Linked DNA regions of Methanothermobacter marburgensis str. Marburg. Each later gene encodes a partner of the first gene's protein in a complex. Links are inferred from orthologs where the notes say so. Each region holds a gene or a part of one and is shown on either strand. Other genes may lie near its edges.

Evidence for each region.
Region 2: the proteins of MTBMA_RS01365 (region 1) and tuf are in contact, whole or in part, in a crystal structure (PDB 7CSL), measured with the Pyrococcus horikoshii proteins. The link is inferred for Methanothermobacter marburgensis str. Marburg from one-to-one orthologs. Residues at the interface, in WP_010884146.1 of Pyrococcus horikoshii: Phe4, Leu6, Val7, Val9, Arg11, Met13, Pro14, Thr15, Asp16, Pro17, Leu38, Ala39, Lys40, Glu44, Pro45, Ile46, Ala47, Phe48, Gly49, Leu50, Tyr56, Leu58, Arg60, Asp61, Glu62, Glu63, Tyr65, Ser66, Phe67, Asp68; in WP_010885563.1 of Pyrococcus horikoshii: Val16, Lys20, Ser21, Lys62, Arg65, Glu66, Arg67, Gly68, Val73, Ala74, His75, Ile88, Asp89, Ala90, Pro91, Gly92, His93, Asp95, Phe96, Lys98, Asn99, Gly103, Ala104, Asp227, Val228, Tyr229, Ile231, Val234, Val237, Val239.

What each region holds. Positions count from the first base shown.
Region 1 is NC_014408.1:272,978-277,963, reverse strand. The notes cover bases 952-3,903. They hold MTBMA_RS01365 (elongation factor 1-beta), read right to left. Parts: upstream 2,587-3,903; coding sequence 2,317-2,586; downstream 952-2,316. Other genes in these bases: pth2 (aminoacyl-tRNA hydrolase), read right to left, coding at 3,469-3,807; MTBMA_RS01355 (amino acid kinase family protein), read right to left, coding at 2,798-3,448; MTBMA_RS01360 (zinc finger domain-containing protein), read right to left, coding at 2,636-2,797; MTBMA_RS01370 (tripartite tricarboxylate transporter permease), read right to left, coding at 1,059-2,294; MTBMA_RS01375 (50S ribosomal protein L11 methyltransferase), read left to right, coding at 952-983. Outside these bases: MTBMA_RS01380 (ATPase, T2SS/T4P/T4SS family), read right to left, coding at 1-15; more of MTBMA_RS01375, read left to right, coding at 57-951; histone HmtA2, read left to right, coding at 4,060-4,266; MTBMA_RS01340 (ribosome biogenesis/translation initiation ATPase RLI), read left to right, coding at 4,515-4,986. UniProt on the Methanocaldococcus jannaschii protein: Promotes the exchange of GDP for GTP in EF-1-alpha/GDP, thus allowing the regeneration of EF-1-alpha/GTP that could then be used to form the ternary complex EF-1-alpha/GTP/AAtRNA.
Region 2 is NC_014408.1:1,329,723-1,332,585, reverse strand. It holds tuf (translation elongation factor EF-1 subunit alpha), read right to left. Parts: upstream 2,122-2,863; coding sequence 880-2,121; downstream 1-879. Other genes in the region: MTBMA_RS07050 (elongation factor EF-2), read right to left, coding at 2,232-2,863; rpsJ (30S ribosomal protein S10), read right to left, coding at 536-844; mtrA (tetrahydromethanopterin S-methyltransferase subunit A), read left to right, coding at 1-53. UniProt on the Methanocaldococcus jannaschii protein: GTP hydrolase that promotes the GTP-dependent binding of aminoacyl-tRNA to the A-site of ribosomes during protein biosynthesis.

The DNA.
Region 1 (4,986 bases):
CCTCTTGTCCCTCATGTTACTCATCTTTTAATATGTGGAGGATAATATTTAAGTGTATGTCAGCAAGGTGTCCCGTCTGTGGGGAGGTTCTTTGTGCACATAACAAGCATGAACTGTGGGGTTATTACGATCCCTGTGAGGGCTGTATAAACCCCGGCTTCAGGAAGTTCAGGCCCATAATGGAACAGGTGACTGAATCGGCACTTGAAGAATGTGAATGTGGCAGGAGGCACCTTGATTCTGTAATGGCACAGGTATCCATGATCCTTATAGAGAATGGGGTCATTCCAAAAAATGCCAGGTTGAGGGACGCCGGTGTTCCGCTCATAACTCCTGCATTTCCCCTCAAATCGGCCCCCTTCCTGGCAGAGGATTCGCTTGTTCTTCTAACACCTGCCATCACTGGGAAAACTGCGGAGATGATAATAACTGATGTGCCTGAGGTTAAGGGTGTCATAAGGGGCGATCCCTCAGTGACACCAGGGGTTATGGATTCATCAATGACCCCCCATGTTTATGATCTTCTTGAAGGCTGTGATATGAGGTGTGACATCATAGAGACTCCTGCAGGTTCAATGTCCATATACCGGAGGCAGAGCAGGCTTCACATAGAATTTTCAGGGGGTAAAAACAAAAAAATAGAAGCAGCTGCCAGGGAAATCCTATCAATTCGTCCAGAGACTGTTCTTGACGCCACCTGCGGCCCGGGTACCCTGGGAATATTTGCGCTGATGGCAGGTGCAGATAGGGTTGTCTTCAATGACATCTGGAGGGATGCATGTGAGATGACGCGCCTTAACCTTCAGATCAATGGCTTCAGGAAGGAAAGGTTCAGAATATACTCTGAGGACATCAGAGAACTGCCTGAAATCCTAGATGAGAAATTTGAGCTATGTATTGTGGATCCATTCCCAGGTGTGGAAGTAAAAGAGTTCCTTGATGCTGCAGGAAAACTGGCAGAAAGGATCCTGCTGATTCAGTGACCCCCAGACATGGAACCTCCAGAATCTGGTTGTTTTTAGGCCCATTTTTAACTGATATTCTCAGATGATTGAAACTTAAATTCCCATGTAAATAACCACCGCAGGAAGCACAAGGACCCCCATGAGATGTGACTTGCTTATACCTGCACAGTGGGGGATGATCCCAAAGGCAGTGGATGTCAGGAGCGCCACTGCAATGAACAGCAGGCTTGCACCCTCCATGATGGCGAAAAAGAAGATGGATGCCATCATAAAGAGCATTACGCAGGCCGATACCCTTCTATAGTTGATACCTGAGAGGCTGGATGCAAGATGATCGCCCAGTTTTATGGAGGCTACTGCAGCTGCAGAGACAGCAAGGATAGACGCTGATATGAAGAGCATGAGATGGGCCATGCTGACATCCTGAACAATCTCTGAAATGTAGACCGCAATGCCGCTTCTGGGGTTTCCTATGAGATAGAGTGTGAGGAGCGAGAAGAGTGCGTCTGATGTGTTCAGACCTGAAATTGCCATGATGAAATCCTCAGGTGCATCCTCACCACCTGAACCTGTGAGTGAGGCTGCTATCATCCCGCCCTGGGCCGGTCCAAATCCCGGGAGAAACCCCAGTAAAACAGATGCCAGGCCACCTGCAGATACCGACCTCAGGGTGTTCATGTTGAACTCTGTGAACTGAACCCTGCTCTGTTCAGGAATATCTGATGCTGAATTTAAACTGTAAAGGAGGGTGCTGAGTCCAAAAAACCCTGTAAAAAGTGTCATGAGCCCAAGACCCGGTGATATGGGCGTCTGAAACATGAGCCACCCCATCGCACCTGAGAAGAGAAAAAGCACCGAAGCCCAGATAACGGCCTCAAAATTTCTGCTGAGTTTTATTATCATGTAAAAAGATACCAGAATCAGAATCAACCATATATGGGGTCTGAGAAAATTGTACAGTGGTGGTAAAATCAGAAAGAGCGATGGTAGGAGAATTATTGTGATGAGGATCCCTCCAACACCACCAACCGTGGCCGCCCTTATGGCCTCCCCGGCCTTACCTTCCAGCACCATCCGGTGAGAGGGGAGGACAGAGATGGCTGTTCCCTCATCGGGCACCCCAAGAAGCGCTGAGGGTATGAACTCAAGAAGGGCGTGTGCCACTGAAAGTGATAATAAAAAAACAGCGAGGAATTCCTCAGATACATGAAGGTGGGTTGACGATGCGAAAATGAATGCTCCCACAGTATTAACATGGATACCTGGAATCAGGCCCGTTAATATGCCAGTGATGATCCCAAGAAAGCAGGCAAAAAGGATATCTGTTATCCCAATCACCCGGAAAGGGGAGCTACATTAACCTTCTCACATCGGTTACCTCTATGTTGCTGACACCATCAATACCCGCGAGGCTCTCCTCAGCGGCTTCGGTTCCGCCCTCGGCATCGCCCACAACAACCATCACATTTAGTGCAACGAGGCCAAATGCTATTGGCTCCTCCTCTATTTTGTGAAGCTCAGTACCCTCGGGTATCCTTGATTCAATTTCCTTCTTGAGTGCCTCAAGGTCAACCTCTGGACTTTCAGGCATAACCCTTATGGTAGCTACTACATCTCCCATGAAATACCTCCACACAGAATCTTGAGTAATACTAATTTATATATTTTTCCTATGGTCCCTCGAATCCACAGCTGCACCTGTAGGTGTGTCCGAAGGTCCTGCACTTCTGGCACCTGTAGATCATCTCGCCACACATGGGGCATTCAAATTTCACATAGGTTTCAACCAGAGGTATCTCCTGCTTACAGGATGTGCATTCCATCTTTGTCATCTAATCACCTCTTATAACTGTACATATAACTTCTGAAGCACCTGCCCTTAAAATGGACAGCACCCTCTCGGGAAACTTCCCGTTTGCAACATAACAATCAGTTTTCAGTTTAATGAGAAGTTCAGGTAGTGCTTCGTCCACTGATGTCTCACCAAAAGATAGTAAGTTTTTAGCACTTATCTCATTTATAAGTTTAGCATCACTGGCAGGTGGCCTCTCAGTATATATACCATCTACATCTGTTGCTATTAAAAGTTTCGCCCCGAGCATGTGTGCTATTATGAGTGAGAGGGAATCCGAGGTCACCCTCCATGAGTGTTCCACGGGATCAGTAAAACGCAGGAGTTCAGATGGCAGTATCACAGGTGTCAGACCACTCCCGACTACCTCCCTGCACTCCCCAAGTGTCCTCACTGGAACAGCAGATTCACAAAGGTCAGAAAGCAGTCTTCCAGTAATATCCATGCAGAGTATGGCCGAATCATGGGCCGCGCTTTCAGAAAATCCCGAAATCCTGTCGTAGTACCTCACTCTATCTGCAAAATCCCCACCACCACAAACAACAGCAACCCCTGTTCCTTCAAGGCTTTTAAGAAGTTCTGCAGCATTTTCAGGGAATAGGCTACCCCCTATCTTAACAAGCCAGTCCATAATATCACCATATTCCAGCCTCAGAGAAGTTTGAGGTCGCCTGTTATTTTATCTATCTTCTCATCCTCATCGGGCCCTATGCCCAGACATGTGATGGTGCCTGCAGGTATCTGGGTATGGCCGGCGTCCCTCACAAGATAGTATGAGATCCCCGAATCCTTCACAGATTCGTATATCTCCAGGAGCTCATCAAGGCTCTTAACTGAAACTATAACCTTCTTTGAACCATCAATTTCCCATCTTCTGATTTTATCAGGATCTGTTTTTTTGAATGAACCAATAGAAGCATGACAGGCCTGGGCTGCTATTTTACCCTTTCCCATCTTCAGATCAGACCTCACTATTATGACCTGTTTCATTTTCCCACCATCCGGGTCTATATTGGTTGATACTAATAACTGTTTCCAGCGCGAAAAAATGAAAAGTCATCAGTGCTCATCTCATGCACACCTCAACCAGAGGTGCCCCTCCAAACCAGAAGGTTGGTGCCAGTGTTACAGTGACAATCTGCAAGGCGGGGAAGTATAGAATCATGATATGGATGGAAAAGAGTGCCGAAAAATCGATAAATTTAAATAGTATTTGGTTAAATATAGAATTGAGGTGATATTATGGCCGAATTACCCATAGCACCAGTTGGGAGAATAATAAAAAATGCCGGTGCCCAGAGAATAAGCGACGACGCAAGGGAAACACTTGCAAAAATTCTGGAAGACAAAGGCGAAGAAATAGCAGCAGAAGCTGTTAAACTAGCAAAACACGCCGGCAGAAAAACTGTTAAAGCATCAGACATAGAACTGGCCGTTAAAAAGCTATAAATGGCCATTTCTATTTTTATTTTAAGTTTCATACTTCTGTATCCCCGTCAGGTCAATGGCCGGTGGGTTTGGAAATGACTGAATTTTAAGTGTCATACTTCAGTATCCTTCGGGACTGTTGACTATTTATTCCCCCGGCAACAATAATTCAAAGGGGGCCTGAATTTCTGAGAATGAATTTATTTACCACCCCACATACCATAATCAACCGAAACTGAATTTTCATCCTCATACTAATGGTGATAGAATTGACCAGAATCTCAATACTCGATCATGATAGATGCCAGCCAAAGAAATGCAACTACGTCTGCATAGAGTACTGTCCTGGAGTTAGAATGGATGAGGACACCATAACAATTGATGAGAAAACAAAGAAGCCCCTCATATCCGAGGAACTGTGTTCCGGTTGTGGTATATGCACAAAAAGGTGTCCATTCAAGGCCATAAGTGTTATAAATCTTCCCGAGGCCCTTGAAGACCCGGTTCACAGGTACGGTCAGAACATGTTTGAACTCTTCGGTCTCCCCACCGTGACAGAGGGGGATGTGATTGGGCTGATAGGTCCAAACGGTATCGGGAAGTCAACAATCATAAGGATACTGTCGGGGGAACTCAGGCCAAACCTCGGCAACTTCCAGGACCCACCAGGTTGGGATGAGGTTATAAACCATTTCAGGGGATCCCAGCTGCAGAATTACTTCCAGAACCTCAGTGAAGGAA
Region 2 (2,863 bases), 1.1 Mb from region 1 along the record:
TTTTAAGGCCTTCTGAGGATCTGAATAAAAATAAACCCGATGAAAACACCTGATTACTTTTTTTAAGGGTCCAGACCGCCACTCTAATGGCGGTCTCTTCCTCCTATATTTTAAATTCTTATTCTACGCCGGGACTGGGATTTGAACCCAGGCGGAGCATGGCTCCACAAGATTTCCAGTCTTGCGCCTTACCTGGCTAGGCTATCCCGGCAGAATAAGTTATTAGTTTTAGAAAAAGGTTTTTAAGCGCCGGGACTGGGATTTGAACCCAGGCGGAGCATGGCTCCACAAGATTTCCAGTCTTGCGCCTTACCTGGCTAGGCTATCCCGGCAGAATAAGTTATTAGTTTTAGAAAAAGGTTTTTAAGCGCCGGGACTGGGATTTGAACCCAGGCGGAGAGAATCTCCACGGGATCTCAAGTCCCGCGCCTTACCTGGCTAGGCTATCCCGGCAGCATCAGATAAAAGAGATTGATAAACTCTTATTTATATAGTTTTTGGTCCATGAATTTGGTTATAGGGGTTTGCACCCCAGTTAACTCTTGAGTTCTATTTCTATGCTGACGTTGTCAGGTACATTGACCTTCATGACCTGACGCATTGCCCTTTCATCGGCCTCTATACCCACAAGTCTCTTGTGGATCCTCATCTCCCATTTCTCCCAGGTTGCGGTTCCCTCACCATCAGGTGATTTCCTTGTTGGGACAACAAGCCTCTTGGTTGGGAGGGGTATTGGGCCTGACATGTCCACGCCTGTCCTCTCAGCGATCTTCTTCAGCTGGTCACAGACGTATGCCAGTTTTTCAGGGTCTGTCCCTGTGAGTTTAATCCTTGCTTTGTGCATCTGAATCCTCCTTTAAAAAAGGGAAGGGATGGGGTTTATTTTGCTGGTACAAGGTCTATACACATTCCAGCAGCCACTGTCTGTCCCATGTCCCTTATGGCGAACCTTCCCATGTGTGGGATGTCCTTTATCTTTTCAATGACCAGTGGCTTGGTTGGTTTGACCTTCACGACAGCAGCGTTACCTGTTTTGAGGAAGTCAGGGTTTTCCTCTTCAACCTGACCTGTTGCAGGGTTCATTTTCTGCACAAGTTCAAGGAATGTGCAGGCAACCTGTGCTGTGTGGCAGTGGAATACAGGTGTGTAACCGACTGTTATGACACCAGGGTGCTGAAGAACGACGATCTGTGCTGTGAACTCCTTGGCAACCTTTGGTGGGTTGTCCAGGTGTCCTGCAACGTCTCCCCTTCTGATGTCGTTTTTACCGACACCCCTTACGTTGAAACCTATGTTGTCACCGGGCTCTGCCTGGTCGATCATCTCGTGGTGCATCTCGATGGACTTGACCTCTCCACTGACACCTGCTGGTTCAAATATGACGTTTTCACCCTTCTTGAGTGTACCTGTCTCCACACGTCCAACAGGAACTGTACCCACACCTGTGATGGAGTAGACGTCCTGTATGGGTATCCTCAGTGGAAGGTCCACAGGTTTTTCAGGTGCTTCAAGTTCGTCTAGTGCTTCAACGAGTGTTTTACCCTTGTACCATGCTGTGTTGTCGCTCTTGGTTGTTATGTTGTCACCCTCGAAGGCTGAGAGTGGTATGAATTCAACGTCGCTTGGCTTGTAACCAACTGTTTTGATGAGGGCTGCAACCTCATCCTTGAGGGCGTTGAATTTTTCTTCGTCGTAGTTAACGAGGTCCATCTTGTTGATGGCCACTATGAGCTGGTTTATACCCAGTGTCCTTGATAGGAAGACGTGCTCCTTGGTCTGGGGCATTACACCGTCGTCAACTGCCACCACAAGGACTGCGGCGTCTGCCTGGGATGCACCTGTAATCATGTTCTTAACGAAGTCACGGTGTCCAGGGCAGTCCACGATGGTGAACTCATACTTGTCTGTTTCGAATTTTGCGTGTGCAAGGTCGATTGTAACTCCCCTTTCCCTTTCTTCGGAGAGCCTGTCCATGACGAACCTGAACTTGTCCTCACCGTCAGCCAGCTGCTGCTCGGCGATTGCCCCTGCCTGGAGGAGCAGGTGTCCCACTAGTGTGGATTTTCCGTGGTCTACGTGTCCAATAAACGCCAGGTTCATGTGTTCTTTTTCTTTAGCCATATTATACCTCCATATGTGATGATTTAGCCTGATCTAGATTCAACACCTACACGTGTTGTTTGTCTAAGGTAATTTCCTATATTCCTTTTAATTATATAAGTTTAATGGGGTTAACCCAGGTAGTGGTCTGCCCTGTATGGCTCAGGACTTAGACCCTTCCTGGTCCTCACTTCCCTTATTATCGCGTGCTGCAGTTCATTTGGCAGCTTCTCGAATCCAGCGTTCTCTGTTGACCAGAGACATCTTCCCTCGGTGGCTGACCTGATATCACCTGCGAATCCGAACATCTCTGCCACAGGCACCACGGATTCAACGGTTACCATGTCACCCTCCTGGGTCATGTTGACGATCTGCCCGCGCCTGTTCTGTATTTCACGGGTTGCGCTTCCCATGTAGTCCTGGGGCACGTTGATGAACACCTTCTGTATGGGTTCAAGCACTGTGGGCTCGGCAGACATCATGGCACCGAATATACCCTTCCTTATGGCGGGTAAAACCTGGGCCGGACCCCTGTGGACTGCGTCCTCGTGGATCTTGGCGTCCATGAGCTTTATCTTAACACCCATAACCTTTTCCTTGGCGATGGGGCCGTTGTCCATTGCACTTTCGAAACCATCAAGGAGGAGTTCCTTTATCTCGTCGAGGTACTGGATACCACGGGTCATGTTGATGAAGAGGTTCTTCTCATAGACGTCCCAGACCCTTCTGGCCTCTTCTTTGTCCATACCTGCCTCTATGAAGT